2 regions of the Cellulomonas sp. P22 genome follow, and region 2 is predicted to be linked to the other one. Evidence: predicted binding sites of a transcription regulator. Region 2 holds the regulator's gene; the other holds the start of a gene.
The links. Region 2 encodes HrcA, which represses chaperone genes, less so after heat shock. Its sites were predicted from a motif close to TTNGCACTCGNNNNNNNCGAGTGCNAA; they were not measured.
Positions count from the first base shown of each region.

Region 1: the regulator HrcA is predicted to act here: its motif matches at 5,588-5,614, upstream of groES (co-chaperone GroES).

Region 1 is NZ_JBISBW010000011.1:28,520-38,959, reverse strand. It holds gene ACGIF2_RS12740 (sulfurtransferase) at 13-909, shown strand; gene ACGIF2_RS12735 (malonic semialdehyde reductase) at 965-1,594, opposite strand; gene tsaD (tRNA (adenosine(37)-N6)-threonylcarbamoyltransferase complex transferase subunit TsaD) at 1,737-2,783, shown strand; gene ACGIF2_RS12725 (hypothetical protein) at 2,796-3,041, opposite strand; gene ACGIF2_RS12720 (glutamate--cysteine ligase) at 3,156-4,304, opposite strand; gene ACGIF2_RS12715 (SAM-dependent methyltransferase) at 4,301-5,500, opposite strand; gene groES (co-chaperone GroES) at 5,758-6,054, shown strand; gene ACGIF2_RS12705 (WhiB family transcriptional regulator) at 6,148-6,438, opposite strand; gene ACGIF2_RS12700 (MerR family transcriptional regulator) at 6,667-7,638, shown strand; gene ACGIF2_RS12695 (LuxR C-terminal-related transcriptional regulator) at 7,770-8,426, shown strand; gene guaB (IMP dehydrogenase) at 8,496-10,025, shown strand; gene ACGIF2_RS12685 (helix-turn-helix domain-containing protein) at 10,104-10,440, opposite strand, start outside.
Region 2 is NZ_JBISBW010000003.1:89,713-100,152, reverse strand. It holds gene ACGIF2_RS03490 (DUF4870 domain-containing protein) at 1-382, opposite strand, end outside; gene ACGIF2_RS03485 (hypothetical protein) at 599-1,795, shown strand; gene ACGIF2_RS03480 (DUF3097 domain-containing protein) at 1,827-2,687, opposite strand; gene ACGIF2_RS03475 (MFS transporter) at 2,771-4,234, shown strand; gene hrcA (heat-inducible transcriptional repressor HrcA) at 4,287-5,306, shown strand; gene dnaJ (molecular chaperone DnaJ) at 5,346-6,470, shown strand; gene ACGIF2_RS03460 (16S rRNA (uracil(1498)-N(3))-methyltransferase) at 6,473-7,252, shown strand; gene ppdK (pyruvate, phosphate dikinase) at 7,263-9,971, opposite strand; gene ACGIF2_RS03450 (PhoH family protein) at 10,183-10,440, shown strand, end outside.

The DNA.
Region 1 (10,440 bases), on a different contig from region 2:
GAGGAGGCCCCCGTGGCCAGCGAGAACGACCAGGCCCGAACAGTGGCCGACGGCACCCGGACGGCGCGCGAGCAGGTGCTCGTCGACGCCGTCGCGCTGCACGAGCTGCTGGCCGGCGCACGGCCGCCCGTCGTCCTGGACGTGCGGTGGGCGCTGGGGCGCACCGACGGGCGCGAGCGGCACCTCGCGGGTCACGTCCCGGGCGCCGTGTACGTGGACCTGGACACCGAGCTCGCGGCCCCCGCGTCGCCGCAGCAGGGGCGCCACCCGCTGCCGCCGCTCGACGTGCTGCAGGCCGCGGCGCGCCGCTGGGGCGTGCGCGAGGGCGGGTCGGTCGTGGTCTACGACGACGCGGGCGGCATGTCCGCGGCCCGCGCGTGGTGGCTGCTGCGGCAGGCCGGGGTGCGCGACGTGCGGCTGCTCGACGGCGGCCTCCCGGCGTGGACCGCGGCGGGGTGGGCGCTCGAGGAGGGCGACGTCGTGCCCGAGCAGGGCGACGTGGAGCTCGCGCCCGTCGCGGCCGGGGTCCTCGACGCCGACGGGGCGGCCGCACTTGCCCGGGGCGGGATCCTGCTCGACGCGCGCGCGGCCGAGCGCTACCGGGGGGACGTCGAGCCGGTGGACCCGCGTGCGGGCCACATCCCCGGGGCGCTGAGCGCGCCCACGGCGGGCAACCTCGACGCGCACGGGCGGTTCCTGCCCGTGGGCGACCTCGTGGCGCGGTTCGCAGCGCTCGGCGTCGTGCCCGGCGTGGCGGTCGGCGTGTACTGCGGATCGGGCGTCACGGCCGCGCACGAGGCCGCGGCGCTCGCGTCGGTGGGGGTCGACGCCGCGCTCTACGCGGGGTCGTGGTCGCAGTGGTCGAACGACCCGCGGCGCCCTGCGGCGACCGGTGACGAGCCCGGCTGAGCCGGCCGCGCGAGCATGCTCGCCGCGCGACCGGCCCGGACCGGACGCGGGACCGTCAGACGGTCAGCGACGCCTCGGAGTACGTGAGCCGTGCCGCGCGCGGGAACTCGGTGCCGGTGCCCTCGGTGCGGCCGACGTTGACCACCATGAGCGACGACCAGCCGGTCTCGGCGAAGAACGCGGCGTCGATGCCGGCCGGGTCGGCCAGACCCATCGGACCGGCGCTGAACCCGGCGGCGCGGAGGCCGACGATGAGGTACCCGGCCTGCAGGAAGGCGTTGTCACGGGCCATCTGCGCGCGCATGGCGGCGGCGGGCTCGAGCGCCTCGGCCATGCCGGCCATGTGCGGGGCCAGGACCGGCAGGTGGGTGTGGAACGCCGGGTCGGCGGCGAGCACGAGGGTGACCGGGGCGTCGAGCACGCGCTGGCGGTTGCCCTCGGCCATGAGGGCGGCCAGGCGCTCGCGGGCCTCGGTGCTGCGCACGGCGAGCACGCGCAGCGGGACCGTGTTCATGGCGGTGGGGCCCCAGGCGATGAGCTGGTAGACCGCGGCCAGCTCCTCGTCGGTGACCTCGGCGTCGGTGAACTCGCGTGCGGTGCGGGCCTCGCGGAACAGGAGGTCGGCGGCGTCGTCGGCGATCACGAAGGGGGTGGCGGCGGTCTCGGGAAGAGTGTCAGTGCTCACGGATAGTTGAAGAATTCACGAAAACGATTTCTTCCCGACTCGGGCGTGACCTGCACCACACCACCGCCGTGCGCGACCTCCGTCACGACCACCCGGTCGCCCGCCGGACCGGACCGCCAGCTCGGAGACATATCCTGGTCCCATGAGTAGTGAGCCCCTCGTCCTCGGGATCGAGACGTCCTGCGACGAGACGGGCGTCGCGCTCGTCCGTGGCCACGAGCTGCTGTTCGACGCGGTCGCGAGCTCGATGGACGAGCACGCCCGCTTCGGCGGGATCATCCCCGAGATCGCCTCGCGAGCCCACCTCGAGGCGATGGTGCCCACGCTCGAGCGCGCACTCGAGGGCGCGGGCGTCGAGCTCGGCGACGTCGACGCGATCGCCGTCACGGCAGGCCCCGGGCTGGTGGGCCCGCTCACCGTCGGCGCCGCGGCCGCCAAGGCGCTCGCGGTCGGTCTCGGCAAGCCCCTGTACGGCGTCAACCACGTGATCGGCCACGCCGCCGTCGACGAGCTCGTCGACGGGCCGTTCCCCGAGCGGGTCATGGCGCTGGTCGTCTCGGGCGGGCACTCGAGCCTGCTGCTCGTCGACGACATCGTCACCGGCGTGAACGAGCTCGGCTCGACGCTCGACGACGCCGCGGGGGAGGCCTTCGACAAGGTCGGACGCCTGCTCGGCCTGCCCTACCCGGGTGGCCCCCACATCGACCGGCTGGCGCGCGAGGGCGACCCCGAGGCGATCCGCTTCCCGCGCGGGCTCACCGCCGCGAAGGACCAGGCCCAGCACGCGTACGACTTCTCGTTCTCCGGGCTCAAGACGGCCGTCGCCCGCTGGGTCGAGGCGCGCGAGGACGCGGGCCAGGAGATCCCGCTGCACGACGTCGCGGCCTCGTTCGCTGCGGCCGTCGCGGACGTCCTCACGGCCAAGACCATCGCCGCATGCCGGCGCCACGACGTCTCGACGCTCGTGATCGGCGGCGGCTTCTCGGCCAACTCGCAGCTGCGGGACCTCGCGGCGGTGCGCTGCGCCGAGGCCGGCATCGACCTGCGCATCCCGCCGATCCGGTTCTGCACCGACAACGGCGCGATGATCGCCGCGCTCGGCTCGGCCGCCGTGCGCCGCGGGCTCGCGCCCTCGGACCTGGATCTGCCGGTCGACTCCTCGATGCCGCTCACGCACGTGCTGGTCTGAGCGCAACAGCCCTCAGGCGAGCAGCCGCACCGTGAACCGCACCACGGTCAGCGCCGCACCGATCAGCAAGCCCGTGACGGAGGGGGGCAGCGCGTCCTCGACGGCCTCGGGCAGCTCGTACCCGTCGCCCCCGGCCAGGCGCACAACTGCCGCCGCTGCGACGGCGACCCACGCGGCGCCGACCAGCGTCCACGTCGCGGCCTGCGCGGCCCGACCGGTGCCGGAGCGGCGGTCGGGGCGGGGACCGGGTCGGGGCATGCAGGGCTCCAGGGGCTCGCGGCGGACGACCGGGCGGGGGCCGCGGCGCTCGAACCCTAGCGCGGGCCGGGTCTCCCGGGCAGGCGTATCCGGCACCGGACCTGCGGCGCTGCGCTACAGCGGCCGACCCGCGTGCATCTCGGCGACCAGGCTCGCGACGACCGCGTCGAGCTCCCCGCCGTGCCGGCGGGCCACGGCGCGCTGGCGCTGGTAGGACGCGCCACGGCGCAGGATGACGTGCACCAGGTCGAGCTCGGCCGCGCAGCCCAGCCGCTCGGCCACGGGGGCGAGGTCGACCAGCAGGCGCCGCACCGCGTCGGTCACGAGCTCCTCCTCGCCCGCGGCGTCCACGATGACGATCGCGTCCATGCCGTAGCGGGCCGATCGCCACTTGTTCTCCTGCGCGAACCACGGCGGCATCGTCGGCAGGTCCTCGCCGCGGTCGAGCATCGACGAGAAGTGCTCCACGAGGCAGTGCGTGAGGGCCGTCAGGGCCATGACCTCGAGGATGTTCGACGGGCTGTCGCAGATGCGGGCCTCGATCGTGCCGAACCGCGGCGAGGGGCGCACGTCCCAGCGGACCTCGTCGAACTGGTCGATGACTCCGGTGTGGAGCATGTCGCCCACGTAGCCCTCGAGCTCGTCCCAGCGCTCGAACGCGAACGGCAGCCCGGCCGTCGGGAGCTGCTGGAACATCAGCGCCCGGTTCGACGCGTAGCCGGTGTCACGTCCGCCCCAGAACGGCGACGCGGCCGAGAGGGACTGCAGGTGCGCGAAGCACGTGAGCAGGGCGCGCGAGATCGGCAGCACCTTGTCGCGGTCCTCGACGCCCACGTGCACGTGCAGTCCGTAGATGACCATCTGCCGGCCCCACCACTGCGTGCGGTCGATCAGCGTCGCGTAGCGCTGCTTGTCGGTGACCTTCTGCTGCGCCCAGCGCGCGAACGGGTGCGTGCCGCCACCCATGAGCTCGACCCGCAGCGGGTCGGTCACGGCGCGGACCTCCTCGATGGCCCGCTCGAGGTCGTCGCGGGCCTGCGCGGCCGTGCGGCACACGCCCGAGACGACCTCGACGGTGTTGAGCAGCAGCTCCTGGCGGATCGCGGGATGGTCGCCGCCGTGGTCGGGGCGCACGGCGTCGAGCACGGTCTGGGCGACCTGCCGCAGGTCGCCCGAGTCGGAGTCGACGAGCGCGAGCTCCCACTCGACCCCGAGCGTCGAGCGCTCGGAGCGGGCGAACGGCAGCGCGACCCGCGGGCTCACGCCGGCCCCGACAGGGGTTCCACGACGATCACCTGCTGGCGTCCGTCGACCCGGGTCAGCACGATGGTCGACTCGGCCGAGCCGCGCAGCGAGAGCTGCCCGCGCAGCTGCTCGGGCACCACGGCGGTGCCGCGCTTCTTGATCGTCAGCCGCCCGACGTCGCGTTCGCGCAGGTAGGTGCGCAGCCGCTTGAGGCCGAACGGCAGCGTGTCGAGCACGCGGTACGCGGTCGCGGTGGGCACGGGGTGCAGCATGTCGGACGTGACGTAGGCGATGGTGCGGTCGACCAGGCGTCCGTTCACCGCGGTGGCGACGTCGGCCACCAGGCCCGCGCGGATCACGGCGCCGTCGGGCTCGTAGAGGTAGCCGCCGACCGGGCCGACGTCGGGGGCGGGTGGGCCGCCGGGTCCCGAGCGCAGGACGTGCGCGCCGTCGGGCCGCAGGACGAGGGCGCTGCGACCCGGGCCGTCGGGGGCGAGCGGGCCGAACCACAGCCCGGCCTCGACCACGTCGCCGTCGACCGAGACCCACTGGGCCTCGGCGTCGTCGGGCAGCGCGGAGTGCGGGATGCCGGGTCCGAGCTTGAGCCCGAGCGCCGGCACGCGCGACCGCAGCGCGAGGACCGCGTCGAGCGGCGGGGCGTAGGCCGCGGGGTCGAAGACCCGGCTGCCCGACGTGGTGCGTCGGGCCGGGTCGGCGTACACGCCGTCGACCCCCTCGGCCTCGAGGTCGAGCGCGAGACCGTCGCCGTGCCGCACCTCGGCCTCGGGGAAGTGGCGCAGGTTGACGGTCGCGACCGACGCGGCGACCTCGTCCAGGTCGGTCGCGAGCACGGTGAGGCCGACGCCCGCGAAGGCCATCGAGTCGGCGCCGACGCCGCACGTGAGGTCGGCGACCTTCGTCACCCCGGCGGCGGTGTAGCGGCGCGCGTGGTGCGCGGCGACGACGAGCCGGGTGGCCTGCTCGAGCCCGGCCGGGGTGAAGAGCATCCCGTCGGCGAACTCGCCGAACTTCGCGTGCGCCTTGGCCCGCAGCCGGGACTGGGTCAGCGCCGCCGCGACGAGCTCGGGGTCGAGGCCCTCGCGGCGCAGCCGCTCGGACAGCGCCATCGTGCGCTGCTCGTCGTACGGGGGGAGTGCGCTCAGCAGCGCCCAGCCGGTCGGGCTGAGGAGCTTCGCGAGACCGGCTGCGTCCATGCGGGCGATCCTCGCACGCGGAAGGCCCCGGCTCGCGTGCAGGCGGCAACGGATGCCGCTGCGGGGCGGCGCGCGCACCCGGCAGTTCTGGCACTCGCCTTGACCGAGTGCTAACGGGTTCCTAGAGTGACTGGTGGCACAGTCCTCAGGGCTGGGTCCTCCGCACTGGCTGACTCCCCGACACCCGCGACGGCGGTGGGTCTGCGCAGCGGGATTCGGACATCACTGAGAACCCACAAGTGAAGGGGAGGTCCGCAGTGTCGGTCTCCATCAAGCCGCTCGAGGACCGGATCGTCGTCAAGACGCTCGAGGCGGAGCAGACGACCGCTTCCGGTCTGGTCATCCCGGACAGCGCCAAGGAAAAGCCCCAGGAGGGCGAGGTCCTCGCTGTCGGCCCCGGCCGCATCGACGACAACGGCAACCGTGTGCCGCTCGACGTGGCCGTCGGTGACAAGGTCATCTACAGCAAGTACGGCGGCACCGAGGTCAAGTACTCGGGCGAGGAGTACCTCATCCTCTCCGCCCGCGACATCCTCGCGATCGTCGAGAAGTGACCTCTGCTCGGCACCGCTGAGCTGAGACGACGAAGCCCCTCCCGGCTGTGCCGGGAGGGGCTTCGTCGTGTCTGAGGGGAGGTGCGGCAGTGCTCAGATGGCCTTGCGTGAGGGGCGGGCGAGGATCGCGGCGCGCTCGTCCTCGGAGAGGCCGCCCCACACGCCGTAGGGCTCGCGCACGGCGAGCGACTGCTCGCGGCACTCCTGGATGACGGGACAGGTCGCGCAGACCGCCTTGGCGGCCTCGGCGCGGCGGCGGCGCGCAGATCCACGCTCACCCTCGGGGTGGAAGAACAGGTTCTCGTCGGCGTCGCGGCAGGCGCCCTCGAACTGCCACTCCCAGAGGTCCATGACGGGCCCGGGCAGACGTGAGATCTCGGCCATGCGGTCCTCCTCGACTCAGACGCCGGGCCGGCGGCGGCGGTGCGCCAGGCCCCAGCGATCGGGATGTCTTGCGGTGCAACTGCGTACGGGGCGAGACGCTACCAACCGCGCCACAAGTTGTTCAAGTCCCTGTTCAGAATCGCTTCAGTGTGACGAACGTCCAGGTCGTACCGAATCTGAACTGGACACGCGTTGGCAACCGCGCCGCAAGTTGTGCACAATCGGGTCATGGTGACCGACGGTGACGCTCCGGCACCCGTGCCGGGGCCGACGTCCGCCGTCGACGGTCCGGCCCTCTCCGTGGCTGCCGTCGCCCGTCGCCTCGGGGTCGCCCCCGCGACGCTGCGGACGTGGGACCGTCGCTACGGGCTCGGCCCGTCCGAGCACTCCGCGGGGTCGCACCGCCGCTACACCTCCGACGACGTCGCGCGGCTTCTCGTGATGCGGGGCCTCACGCTCGACGGCGTCGCCCCCTCGGAGGCCGCGCGCGTGGCCCGCGAGACCGACATGCGCGCCGCCGCCCTGGGGGCCGCCGACCCGGAGGTCGTGCCGCTCCCGAACCCCCTCGCGTCGGCCGACCCCGCCGTGCACGCGACCCCCACCGTCGTGATCGACGCGGCGCTGCGCGGGGACGAGGTCGCCTGCCGGCGGCTGCTCGCCCCGCCGCCCGCCGACGCGCTCGTGTCCTGGTGGAGCGACCTCGTCGAGCCCGTGCGCCTCGGCCTCGCGGCCCGCACGGTCCTGGCCCGACCGGGGGAGGACGCCGACGCGCTCGTGGTCGGTGCCGTGCTCGCCGGGCTGCGCGCCCGCACCGCGCCGCAGGCCCGGGCGCACGTCGCCGGGCGGCGCGTGGTGCTGCTGCTCCCGGCCCCCGGCGAGCAGTGCCCGCTCGTGCTCCACGTGCTCGCGGCGGTGCTCGCCGAGCGTGGCGCCGACCCGCGCATCGTGGTGGGCCCCGTCGAACGGCACCGCCTCGTCGAGATCACCGCGATGACCCGTCCGGCGGCCGTCGTGCTCGTCACCGAGCTCGCCGCCCCCGACCTCACCGCCGTCGAGGCGATCGTGCAGACCCATCCCGACGTCCCGCAGTTCGCGATGCTGGGGGACGCCGCGGCGCAGGGGCTGCCGCTCGGCCGTTCTGTGCACCGGGCGCGCACGCTCACGGGCCTGCTCGCCGAGGTGCTGGCCGTCACCGTCTGAGCCCGCCGGAGATGGCGCAGAGTCAGACGCTCCGGGCCTTTCACCCGCACTGTGGACTAACGTTGCGCGACGCCGCGTCGATACAGAGTGGTAACAAGCGCGCGACACCCGTGTGCGGCAAGGAGGGCTCGATGGCTGGGGTCGTGGTGTGTCACGGCTCGACCGTGGTGCGGGAGCGCCTGGTGCTGACGGCCCTCGGTGTCCCCTCGCTCACCCCGGTGCGTTCCGCCTCGACCGCCGAGGAGCTCACGGCCCTCGCGCGCCGCATCCCCCCGACGATCGTCCTGCTCGACGCCCACCTGCCCGGCCCCGGCCCGGTCGAGGCGATCCGCCGGCTGCGCAGCCTGGCCCCCACCGCCACGATCGTGATGCTCGCGGTGCCCGGCGACGAGGTCGCGCTCGACCGCGCCATCTCGATCGGTGCGCGCGGCTACCTCGCGCCCGACGTGGGGAGGGCCGAGCTGTCCGCCGTCGCCGCGCACGTTCTCGCGAGCCCCGCGGTCCCCGCGACGGCGGGGCCCACGGCCATCCGCGCCGAGTCGACGCTCATGGACGCCATGGTCGAGACGCCGACCCAGCGCGGGGTCGAGGAGGTCTCGCTGACCAAGCGCGAGATCGAGGTCCTGGTCGGCATGAGCAACGGTCGCTCGAACTCGCAGATCGGTGCCGAGCTGTTCCTCTCGGAGGACACGGTCAAGACCCACGCGCGCCGGCTGTTCCGCAAGCTCGGCGCCGCGGACCGCGCGCAGGCGGTCGCCATCGGGCTGCGGCGCGGTCTGATCCGCTGATCTGCGGCCCCTCTCCGGGGGCCTGCGGGGTCATTCACGACGCCTGTCCCGTGGACGTATCATCGACGGATGACCGACCTCGGAACCCCCGGATCACGTGAGACCTCCGACCCGTTCGGCCGCATCGGTCTGACCTACGACGACGTGCTGCTGCTCCCGGGAGAGACCGACGTCATCCCGAGCGAGGTGGACACGACCTCCCGGCTCACCCGCGAGATCTCGGTGGCCCTGCCGCTCGTCTCGGCGGCCATGGACACCGTGACCGAGGCCCGCATGGCCATCGCGATGGCCCGTCAGGGTGGCATCGGGATCCTGCACCGCAACCTGTCGATCGAGGCCCAGGCGCACCAGGTCGACCTCGTCAAGCGGTCCGAGTCTGGCATGATCACCGACCCGGTGACGGTCGGACCCGAGGCGACGCTCTCCGAGCTCGACGAGCTGTGCGGCAAGTACCGCGTCTCGGGCCTTCCGGTGGTCGACGAGAAGCAGCGGCTGCTCGGCATCATCACCAACCGCGACCTGCGCTTCGTGGCCCCCGACGAGTACCCGACCCGGCTCGTGCGCGACGTCATGACGTCGATGCCGCTGGTCACGGCCCCGGTGGGCATCGCGCGCGAGGACGCCGCCGGGCTCCTGGCCAAGCACAAGGTCGAGAAGCTGCCGCTCGTGGACGCCGCGGGCGTGCTGGCCGGGCTCATCACCGTCAAGGACTTCGTCAAGACCGAGCAGTACCCGCAGGCGACCAAGGACGGCGAGGGTCGCCTCGTCGTGGGCGCGGCCGTCGGGTTCTTCGGCGACGCGTGGGAGCGGGTCATCGCGCTGGTCGAGGCCGGCGTCGACGTGCTCGTGGTCGACACCGCCAACGGGCACGCGCGCCTCATGCTCGACATGGTGCGCCGGCTCAAGAAGGACCCCGCCACGCGCGACGTCCAGATCATCGGTGGCAACATCGCCACGCGCGAGGGTGCGCAGGCGCTCGTCGACGCCGGCGTGGACGCCATCAAGGTCGGCGTCGGGCCGGGCTCGATCTGCACCACGCGCGTCGTGGCCGGTGTGGGCGTGCCGCAGGTCACCGCGATCTACGAGGCGTCGCTCGCCGCCAAGCCGGCCGGGGTGCCGGTCATCGGCGACGGTGGCCTGCAGTACTCGGGGGACATCGCCAAGGCCCTCGTCGCGGGGGCCGACACCGTGATGCTCGGCGGGCTCCTCGCGGGCTGCGACGAGTCGCCCGGCGACCTGGTCTTCGTCAACGGCAAGCAGTACAAGCGCTACCGCGGCATGGCCTCGCTCGGTGCGATGCAGACGCGTGGCGACCGCCGCTCGTACTCGAAGGACCGCTACTTCCAGGGCGACCTGTCCGACGACGAGATCATCACCGAGGGCATCGAGGGCCAGGTGCCCTACCGCGGCCCGCTCGCTGCTGTCGCCCACCAGCTCGTCGGCGGTCTGCACCAGTCGATGTTCTACGTGGGTGCCCGCACGGTCCCCGAGCTGCAGCAGCGCGGGAAGTTCGTGCGGATCACCCCCGCGGGGCTCAAGGAGTCGCACCCGCACGACGTGCAGATGATCTCCGAGGCACCCAACTACTCGAGCCGCTGACCCGCGGTACGACGGAGCCCACGGCGCTGGTCGCCGTGGGCTCCGTCGTACGTGCTGGAGGGCGGACGCCCCGCGGGGTCAGTCGCGGAACGTCTCGATCTGCGCGCCGAGGCTCACGAGCCGCTCCTGGAGCTGCTCGTAGCCGCGCGCGATGATGTCGACGTCGCGCAGCACCGAGGTGCCCTTCGCGGCGAGCATCGCGAGCAGGATCACGACCGCGGGGCGCAGCGCGGGCGGGCAGCTGACCTCGGCCCCCGACCAGCGCGTGGGGCCCTGCACGTCGAGCCGGTGCGGGTCGAGCAGGCGGACGTCGGCGCCCAGGCGCGTGAGGTCGGTCAGGTGGATCGCGCGACCGTCGTACACCCAGTCGTGGATGAGGGTGTGGCCCTGCGCGCACGCGGCGATGACCGCGAAG
Region 2 (10,440 bases):
GCTCGAGCGAGAACGGGTAGCGGTAACGGTCGCCGCGCTGCACGGCGACGAACGCGAGGATCGAGAGCACGATGCTCACGATCCCGATCGCGGCCTGCGCGATGTGACCCACCCAACCGAGGAACGGGATCTGCTCGACGACCAGGCAGACCACCACGCCGATGAGCAGCGTGAGCTGGAAGTTGAGCGCGACCTTGGCCTCCTGGGCCACGTGCCCGCTGCGGTCGCGGTACACGAGCCAGATCACCAGGGCAGGGACCCAGCCCAGCGCTGTGTAGGCGAAGATGCCGCCGAGGTGCGCCAGGCTCGCCCAGGTGCGCGCCTCGCTCTCGGTGACGGCCCGCGGCGCGGCGGGCGGCGGTGTGGGGTACTCGCTCGTCATGGGGCTCCTCGGTGCGTGCGTCGGGGGAACGGGCGGCGCGGTGCGCGCCCGGCTGCGCGGGAGGACTCTATCCATCCGTCGGGCCGCGCGGGAGCGCTGCCCGGTCCCGGCCGGGCACGACGCGAGGCGTCGGCGTACGTTGATCAGGACGGGCGCTCGCCGTCCGGCTGACCCGTTGCCCCGACCGGGCGAGACGACCCACACCGGAGGTCGACGATGAGCGAGCGAACGCCGCATCCCCCCGACGACGTCCCGGAGGAGCCCTCGTCCGACGTGCCGGACGTGCCGTCGCCCGACGCGCCGGACGTCCCGGACGAGCCCGAGCCCGACGTCACGGACGAGCCCCCAGGCGTTGGGTCGACCGGGCCGACGAGCCCGTCGCCGGAGCGACCGGGGGCTGGGGCGCCACCACCGCCCGGGTTCGCGCCCCCGGGCGGGTACCCGCCGCTGGGCGGATACGCCCCGCAGAGCGGACACCCGCAGGCAGCCGGGACCGCGCCGACGGCTGCGGCATCGGGAGCATCCGCGGAGTCGGGGGCCGCCTCGTCCGCGGGCGGCGCGTCGCCGTCCGACCGGCCCGGGTCGGGCGGTCCGCCACCACCCCCGCCGCCCCCCGGGTACGCGCCGCCGGGCGGGTACCCGCCGCCCGGGCAGTCGGGACCGTCCGCGGGGTGGGGCGCGCCGCCCCCGCCGCCGCCCCCGCCGCCACCGCCCCCGCCGCCGCAGCCTGCCGCGGTCGGCGACTCGTTCGGCTGGGGGTGGAACAAGTTCGTCGCGAACCTCGGGCCGATCATCGTGGCGGTCCTGGCGTACCTGGTGGTCGCCGCGATCATCTCGTTGCTGTGGAACCTGGCGCTGGGCGCTGCGAACCTCGGGGTCAACCAGGTGGACCAGTACGGGCACCGGACGGGGCTCGCGGCCGCGGGGGCGTTCGGGGCGTTCCTGGCCAGCGTGATCCTCTCGGTGGTGGTGCTGTTCGTGACGTATGTGCTCCAGGCAGCCATCACGCGCGGCGCGCTCGTGATCAGCTACGGGCAGCGGCTCGAGCTGCGCACCATGTTCCAGTTCCCGAACCTCGGGGCTGTGCTGCTCGCGGCGCTGCTGGTCAGCGTGCTGACCTCGATCGGCTCGCTCGTGTGCGGGGTCGGCGCGCTCGTCGTGGGGTTCTTCGTGCAGTTCACGCTGTTCTTCGTGATCGACAAGGCGCAGAACGCGATCGACGCGCTGCGCTCGAGCTTCGAGCTCGTGACGAAGAACGCCGCGACGATGCTGCTGTTCAGCATCGCGGCGATCGTCGCGGTGCTGATCGGCGCTCTCCTGTGCGGCATCGGCCTGGTCGTGGCCATCCCCGTGGTGATCCTGGCCCAGACCTACCTGTACCGACGCCTCCTCGGCGAACCCGTCGCCCCCTGACAACCCGCGAACGTGGGGGTGGGGGGACGGGTCAGGTGGTGACGAAGTCGATGAGCTCTTCCACGCGGCCCAGGAGCGAGGGTTCGAGGTCGGCGTACGAGCGGACCGAGCGCAGGATGCGCTGCCAGGCACGGGCGACGTCGGCCTGCTCGTCGGCCGGCCAGCCCAGCTCGCGCAGGATGCCGAGCTTCCACTCGGTGCCCCGTTCGATGGTCGGCCACGCGGCGAGCCCCAGCCGTTCGGGGCGCACGGCCTGCCAGACGTCCACGTAGGGATGGCCGAGCACGAGCACGGTGCCGCGAGGCACGGTGCGCAGCGCGGTGTCGGCGATGCGCTGCTCCTTCGAGCCCGGCACGAGGTGGTCGACGAGCACCCCGACCCGCCGGTCGGGGGACGGCTCGAAGTCGGCGAGCGCGTCGGTCAGGTTGTCGACCCCGTCGAGCAGCTCGACGACGACGCCCTCGAGCCGCAGGTCGTCGCCCCACACCTTCTCGACGAGCTCGGCGTCGTGCTTGCCCTCGACCCAGATGCGGCTGCCGCGCGCGACCCGCGCCCGGGAGCCGTGCACCGCGACCGAGCCCGACGCGGTGCGCGTGGGCCGAGCCGGGGCGGGAGCGGCGACGGGGGGAGTGAGCTCGACGGGCTCGCCGTCGACCCAGAACCCCGGGCCGAGCGGGAAGGTGCGGGTGCGGCCCCGCCGGTCCTCGAGCACGACAACGTGCTGGCCGCCCGACTTCTCGACGCGCACCACGGCGCCGACCCAGCCCGTCGTGACCTCCTCGACCACGAGGTCCGCCTCGGCGGGTTGGGGGCGCGAGGTGCGCGCGACGCGGTGGTGCGTCGAGCCCGCTGTGCTCGCGAGGACGTCCTGGCCGTAACGGTCGTGGGTCACCCGCAGAGCCTAGGGCCGTCCCGGCCACGCCCGGGTGCCGACCCAGGTCGCCACCCTCGGGCCTGCACGGTACGACTGGACGGGTGACGTCGTCAGCGGCCGCCCCGGACGAGCCGGACCCGCGCCGCTGGCGCGCGCTGTGGGTCTGCCTGGCCGTCGGCTTCATCACGCTGCTCGACGTGTCGATCGTCAACGTCGCGCTGCCCTCGATCGACGAGGCGCTCGGCGCCAGCTCGAGCCAGCTGCAGCTGGTCGTCGCGGGCTACACGCTCGCCTTCGGCCTCGCGCTCGTGCCCGCGGGACGGTACGGCGACGCCCGGGGTCGGCGCACCGTCATGCTCGTCGGGCTCGTCCTGTTCGCGCTCACCAGCCTGGGTTCGGGCCTCGCGCCCACGGGCGGGGTGCTCGCCGGGATGCGGCTCCTGCAGGGGCTGAGTGCCGGGATGCTGAACCCCCAGGTCACCGGCTTCATCCAGGAGCTGTTCCGGGGACCCGAGAGGGCCCGTGCGTTCGGCACGTTCGGGGCGACGGTGGGGGTCTCGCTCGCGATCGGCCCGCTGCTGGGCGGCGCCATCATCCAGGCCGCGGGCACCGAGTCGGGCTGGCGCTGGGTGTTCTTCGTCAACGTGCCCGTGATCGCGCTCGTGCTGCCGTTCGCGTGGCGGTGGCTGCCGCGCGCGGCGCACCCGCGGGGGACCGCCCACTTCGACCACGTCGGGCTGCTGCTCATCGCCCTGACCACGGTCGCGCTCATGCTGCCGCTCGTGACCACCACGGGCGTGGGCGACGACCCGGCCCGCTGGTGGTGGCTGCTCGTCGCGGCCGTGCTGGGCACGGCCACGGTGCTGTGGGAACGCAGGTTCCAGCGCCGCACGGGCGCCGCGGTGCTGGACCCTGACGTGCTCGGGCAGCCGTCGTTCCGCAACGGGGCCCTGCTGGGGCTCGCGTACTTCGCGGGGTTCACGTCGGTGTTCCTGGTGATCACGCTCTACCTGCAGACCGTGCTGCACTTCACCGCGCTCCAGGCCGGGCTCGTGAGCACCCCGTTCGCGGTCGCGTCGGCCGTGTCCTCGAAGCTCGCGGGCCGGCTCGTCGTCGCGCGCGGGCGCCGCCTGGTGGTGGTGGGGCTGGTCCTGGTCCTCGTCGGGCTCGCCGGGACGTACGTGGTGGTCCGTCAGCTCGACGCGCCGGGCGTCGGCTGGGCCGTGGCCGCGACCCAGCTCGTCACCGGGGCCGGCAGCGGGCTGGTCATCGCCCCGAACCAGACGCTCACGCTCGAGCGCGTCCCGGTCGGGTCGGCCGGGGTCGCGGGCAGCATGCTGCAGCTCGGCCAGCGCGTGGGGTCCGCCCTGGGGGTGGCGGTCAACGTGGCGGTGTTCTACGCGACGCTCGCCGCCGGTGGCTCGGGCGCGCTCGCCGTCGACCGGGCCCTGCGGGTGACCTCGGCCCTCGTCCTGGCGGCGCTCGTGGTCGCTCTCGTCGACCTGCGGACCCGGAGCGCGCAGGCGTCGCCGAAGGCGGGGCGAGCCGGCTCGGCGACCGCGTAGAATTGGCACTCGCGACTCAGGAGTGCCATCTACCGGAGGGGCTGGAGGTGAGATGAGCGACGACCGCAAGCTCGATGTGCTGCGCGCGATCGTGGAGGACTACGTCGCCACCCGCGAGCCCGTCGGCTCACGTGCGCTCGCGGAGCGGCACGCCCTCGGCGTCTCGCCCGCGACGATCCGCAACGACATGGCGGCGCTCGAGGAGAGCGGGTACATCGCGCAGCCGCACACGTCCGCGGGGCGTGTCCCTACCGACAAGGGCTACCGGCTCTTCGTCGACCGGCTCGCGGGCGTCAAGCCGCTCTCGGGTCCCGAGAGGCGGGCGATCCAGTCCTTCCTCGACGAGGCCGTGGACCTCGACGACGTGGTGGACCGCGCGGTGCGCCTGCTCGCCCAGCTGACCCAGCAGGTCGCCGTGGTGCAGTACCCGTCGCTGCGCCGCTCGGCCCTGCGCCACCTCGAGCTCGTGCCCGTGGGCGAGCGGCACCTGCTCGTGGTGATCATCACCGACAACGGGCGCGTCGAGCAGCGCACCCTCGAGCTCGCGGGCCCGCCCGACGAGGGGGTCGTCGCCCGGCTGCGCGTGCGGCTCAACGTCGCGGCGGCCGGTCACCGGCTCGCCGACCTCGACGAGGTGCTGTCGGCCCTGCCCGACGCGTTCGCGCCCGAGGACGAGGCGCTCGTCAAGTCTGTGGTCGGGATCGTCGAGGAGACCCTCGCCGAGGACAGCGAGGAGCGCATCGTGCTCGCGGGCACGGCCAACCTGGTCCGCGGCGGCATGGACTTCTCGCACTCGATCAGCCCGGTCCTCGAGGCCCTCGAGGAGCAGGTGGTGCTGCTGCGCCTCCTCGCCGAGATGTCCGAGGACGCCGCGGCGGTGTCGATGCGCATCGGGCGCGAGACGCAGCACGAGGGGCTCGTCGAGACGAGCTTCGTGACCACCGGCTACGGCGCGGACGGGACCGCCGTGGCACGCATCGGCTCGATCGGGCCGCTGCGCATGGACTACCCCGGGACCATGGCGTCGGTGCGTGCGGTCGCGCGCTACCTGTCGCGCATCCTTGCCGGCTGACCGGTCCCGGCCCCCCGCCTCCCACAGAGAAAGCGATCAGTGAGCGACTACTACGAGATCCTCGGGGTGCCGCGCGACGCGACGCCCGAGCAGATCAAGAAGGCCTACCGACGCCTCGCACGCGAGCACCACCCCGACGTCGCAGGTCCGGACGCCGGCGAGGACCGTTTCAAGGACGTCTCGCGCGCCTACGAGGTGCTCTCGAACCCCGAGAAGCGCCGCATGTACGACCTGGGCGCCGACCCGTCGTCGCCGTCGGGCGGCATGGGCGGTGGCTTCGGCTTCCAGGACATCTTCGAGACGTTCTTCGGTGCCGCGACCGGTCAGAGCGCCCAGCGTGGGCCCATCCCGCGCGCCCGGCGAGGCCAGGACGCGCTCGTGCGGCTCGACATCGACCTCGCCGAGGCCACGTTCGGGGTGCACCGCGAGGTGCACGTCGACACCGCTGTGCTGTGCCCGACGTGCTCGGGGTCGTGCTGCCGTCCGGGCACCACACCGCGCACCTGCGACGTGTGCGGCGGTCGCGGCAGCGTCCAGCGCGTCGCTCGCTCGTTCCTGGGCCAGGTCATGACGTCGCAGCCGTGCGCCGCGTGCCACGGCTTCGGCACCGTGATCCCCGAGCCGTGCCCCGAGTGCTCGGGCGAGGGGCGCGTCCGCTCGCGTCGCACGCTCGAGGTGGACGTGCCGGCGGGTGTCGACACGGGGACCCGGATCAAGCTCACCGGCCAGGGCGAGGTCGGCCCGGCCGGCGGCCCGGCGGGCGACGTGTACCTCGAGATCCGTGAGCGCAAGAACGACACGTTCGTGCGTCGCGGCGACGACCTGCACTGCACGCTCGAGGTGCCGATGACGGCTGCGGCGCTCGGCACCGTGCTGACGCTCGACACGCTCGACGGCCCGCGCGAGGTCGACCTGCGACCGGGTACCCAGCCCGCGCAGATCGTCACGCTCAAGGGGCTCGGCGTGGGGCGGCTGCACGTGGGTGGACGTGGCGACCTGCACGTGCACGTCGACGTCCAGGTGCCCGCCGACCTCGACGAGGAGCAGATGGAGCTGCTGCGCCAGCTCGCGGTGCTGCGCGGCGAGGAGCGTCCCGACACGCGGCTCGCGTCGTCGCACTCGGGCGTGTTCGCCAAGCTCCGCGAGAAGCTCGCCGGGCGCTGAGGGTGAGCGCTCCCGTCTTCCTGGCCGAGCCGGGCTCGTTCGACACGGCCGCCGCGGGCGGCACGTACGTGCTCGAGGGGGCCGAGGGCCGGCACGCGGGGGTCGTGCAGCGGCGTGCCCCGGGTGAGCGCGTCGACGTGGTCGACTGCGCCGGGGTGCGCCTCGTGTGCACGGTGGCGGCTGTCGGCGGCGACGGGGTGCGGCTCGACGTGCTCGACGTGGTGCGCGAGCCCGAGCCCGCCGTGCGCCTGGTGCTGGTGCAGGCCCTCGCGAAGGGGGACCGGGACGAGCTCGCGATCGAGGCCGCGACCGAGGTGGGCGTCGACGCCGTGCTGCCCTGGCAGGCCGAGCGCTCGATCGTGGTGTGGCGCGGGGACCGTGCCGCCAAGAGCCGCGCGCGGTGGCTCGGGACGGTGCGGGCCGCGGCCAAGCAGGCGCGCCGGGCGCGGGTGCCCGAGGTCGGGTTCGCGGTCGACGGGCGCGCGCTGGCCGACGCCGTTCGGGAGGTCGTCGGGCGCGGCGGTGCCGCCCTCGTGCTGCACGAGGAGGCGACCGTGCCGATCGCCGAGGCGGCGCTGCCCGTGCCCGCGGCCCCCGGCGACCCGGCCCCCGAGGTGCTCGTGGTCGTCGGCCCTGAGGGTGGCATCTCGGCGCGTGAGCTCGACACCCTGCGGGACGCAGGTGCGGTCGCGGTGCGGCTGGGCCCGCACGTGCTGCGCACCTCGACCGCGGGCCCCGTGGCGCTCGCCCTGCTCGAGCAGCGGCTGGGCCGCTGGGGCTGAGCCCGTCCGGTCAGCGGGTGTCGGCGTCGACCCCCGTGACCGCGGCGCGTCCCGCCTCGAGCCGGGCCACCGGCACCCGGAACGGCGAGCACGACACGTAGTCGAGCCCGACCGCGTCGAAGAAGCGGATGGACTCGGGGTCGCCGCCGTGCTCGCCGCACACGCCGATCACCAGGTCGGGACGCGTGGCGCGCCCCTCCTCGACCGCGATCTGCACGAGCCGCCCCACGCCCTTCGCGTCGATCGTCTCGAACGGGGACACCGTGAGCACGCCGTTCGCTGTGTACTGCGCGAAGAACGCACCCTCGACGTCGTCGCGCGAGAAGCCCCACGTCGTCTGCGTCAGGTCGTTGGTGCCGAACGAGAAGAACTGGGCCTGCGCGGCGATCCGGTCGGCGGTCAGCGCGGCCCGCGGCAGCTCGATCATGACGCCCACGGGCAGGTCGATCTCGATGCCGTGCTCGGCGCCGACCTCGGACATGATCCGCAGGGCCTCCTCGCGCACGAGCCGCAGCTCCTGCACCGATCCCACCAGCGGGACCATGATCTCGGCGTGCGGGTCACCGCCCTCGGCGCGGCGGATCGCCACGGCCTCGCACACAGCGCGGATCTGCAGCGCGAACAGCCCGGGCACCACGAGCCCGAGCCGGACGCCGCGCAGCCCGAGCATCGGGTTCGCCTCGTGCATGCGTCGCACGGCCGCGAGCAGCCGGACGTCGCCCTCGTCGACCTCGCCGCGCTCCTCGGCGAGCGCCACCTTGACGGACAGCTCGGTGAGGTCGGGCAGGAACTCGTGCAGCGGCGGGTCGAGCAGCCGGATGGTGGTGGGCAGCCCGTCCATCTCGCGCAGCAGCCCCACGAAGTCCTCGCGCTGGAGCGGCAGCAGGGCGTCGAGCGCCGCCAGGTGGGCCGCGTCGTCCTCGGCCAGCACCACGTGCTCGATGTGCTCGCGGCGCTCGCCGAGGAACATGTGCTCGGTGCGGCACAGCCCGATGCCCTGCGCGCCGAGCCGCCGGGCCCGCGCGGCGTCCTCGGGGGTGTCGGCGTTCGCGAGCACCCGGAGCCGACGGGTCGCGTCGGCGTGCCGCAGGATCCGGTCGACCGAACGGACGAGGTCACGGACCTCCTCGTCGTCGGTGGCCGCGAGCGCCGCGTCGAGCCCGTCCTCGAGGTAGCGGGTCACGGGGGAGGGGACCACGTCCACGTCGCCCCAGAACACCTCGCCGGTCGAGCCGTCGATCGCGATGAGGTCGCCCTCGCGCACGGTGCGTCCGGCCACGGTGAAGCTCCGCGACGTCAGGTCGATCACGACGGCCTCGGCACCCACCACGGCCGTGCGACCCATGCCGCGCGCCACGACGGCGGCGTGCGACGTCTTGCCGCCCCTCGCCGTGAGCACGCCCACGGCCGCGATCATGCCGCCCAGGTCGTCGGGGTTCGTCTCGCGCCGCACGAGGATCACGTCCTCGCCCTGCGCGGCACGCTCGACGGCCGTCGCGGAGTCGAGCACGACGCGACCGACCGCCGCGCCGGGCGACGCCGCCATCGCTGTGGTGAGCAGCGTCGCGTCGCTGCCCGCCGCGAACTGGGGGAACAGCAGCTGCGAGAGCTGCGCGCCCGTCACGCGCGAGAGGGCCTCGTCCATCGTGATGAGGTTCTCGTCGACCAGGTGCGTCGCGATGCGGAACGCGGCGGCCGCCGTGCGCTTGCCCACCCGGGTCTGGAGCATCCACAGCTTGCCGCGCTCGATCGTGAACTCGATGTCGCACAGGTCGCGGTAGTGGGTCTCGAGGCGGCGCATGGCCTGGCGCAGCTCGGCGTACGCGGTCGGGTCGATCTGCTCGAGGTCCGCGAGGGTCGCGGTGTTGCGGATGCCCGCGACCACGTCCTCGCCCTGCGCGTTGACCAGGTAGTCGCCGTAGTCGCCCGACTTCCCGGTGGCGGGGTCGCGCGTGAACGCCACGCCCGTGCCCGACGTGGGGCCGAGGTTGCCGAAGACCATCGAGCACACGTTGACGGCCGTGCCGAGGTCGTCGGGGATGCGCTCCTTGCGCCGGTACAGCCGGGCCCGTTCGGTGCCCCACGACGCGAGCACAGCGACGATCGCCATGTCGAGCTGCTCGCGCGGGTGCTGCGGGAAGTCGCGCCCGGTCTCGCGGCGCACGATGTCCTTGAACGTCTCGACGAGCCCGCGCAGGTCCTCGGCCGTGAGGTCGACGTCGGAGGTGGCGCCGCGCGCGGCCTTCGCGTCGTCGAGCGCCTGGGAGAACAGCTCGCCGTCGAGGTCGAGCACGGTGCGGCCGAACATCTGGATCAGGCGCCGGTAGGAGTCCCAGGCGAACCGCTCGTCGCCGCTGTACTCGGCCAGGCCCTGCACCGACGCGTCGTTGAGGCCGACGTTGAGGACCGTCTCCATCATGCCGGGCATCGAGAACTTGGCCCCCGAGCGCACCGACACCAGCAGGGGCTCGTGGAAGTCGCCCAGCTGGCGACCCAGGGCGTCCTCGAGCCGGCGCAGCGCCATCGTCACCTCGACGCGCAGCTCGGCGGGCACCTCGCCCGTGCGCAGGAACTCCCGGCACGCCTCGGTCGTGATCGTGAAGCCCGGCGGGACGGGCAGGCCCAGCCGTGTCATCTCCGCCAGGTTGGCGCCCTTGCCACCGAGCAGGTCCTTCTGGTCCTTGTCGCCCTCGCTGAAGTCCTTCACGTACGTCGCCACGTCGCACCTCCGCGTATGTCGGGGGTCCTGACCACCTCATGAGCAGTCTCCGCCCCACGGCACGCTCGCGCGCAAGGACGAAGGGCCCACGGCGAGACCCGCGCGACGTGCCATCGACCGCGGCGCGCCCTGTGGTCCGGCGCCCTCGGTAGGATGGGACCAGCCGCACCACCGCGTGGAACCGAGGAGCACAGAGGCGCAAGCCGAGCACATGGCCGACAGCACACCCGCACAGCGCCCGAACGCCGGTGCCGCCGCACGCGTCGGGCACCGGATCACCATCCCGCCCGAGGTGCCGATGGTCGAGCTCCTCGGTCTCGGCGACCAGGTGCTGCGAGCCATCGAGGCCGGCTTCTCGGGCGTCGACATCCACGTGCGCGGCAACGAGATCTCCCTCTCGGGCCCCGCGGGCGACGTGGCGCTGGTCGCGCGGCTCGTCGACGAGCTCGTCGAGGTCGCGCTCGCAGGC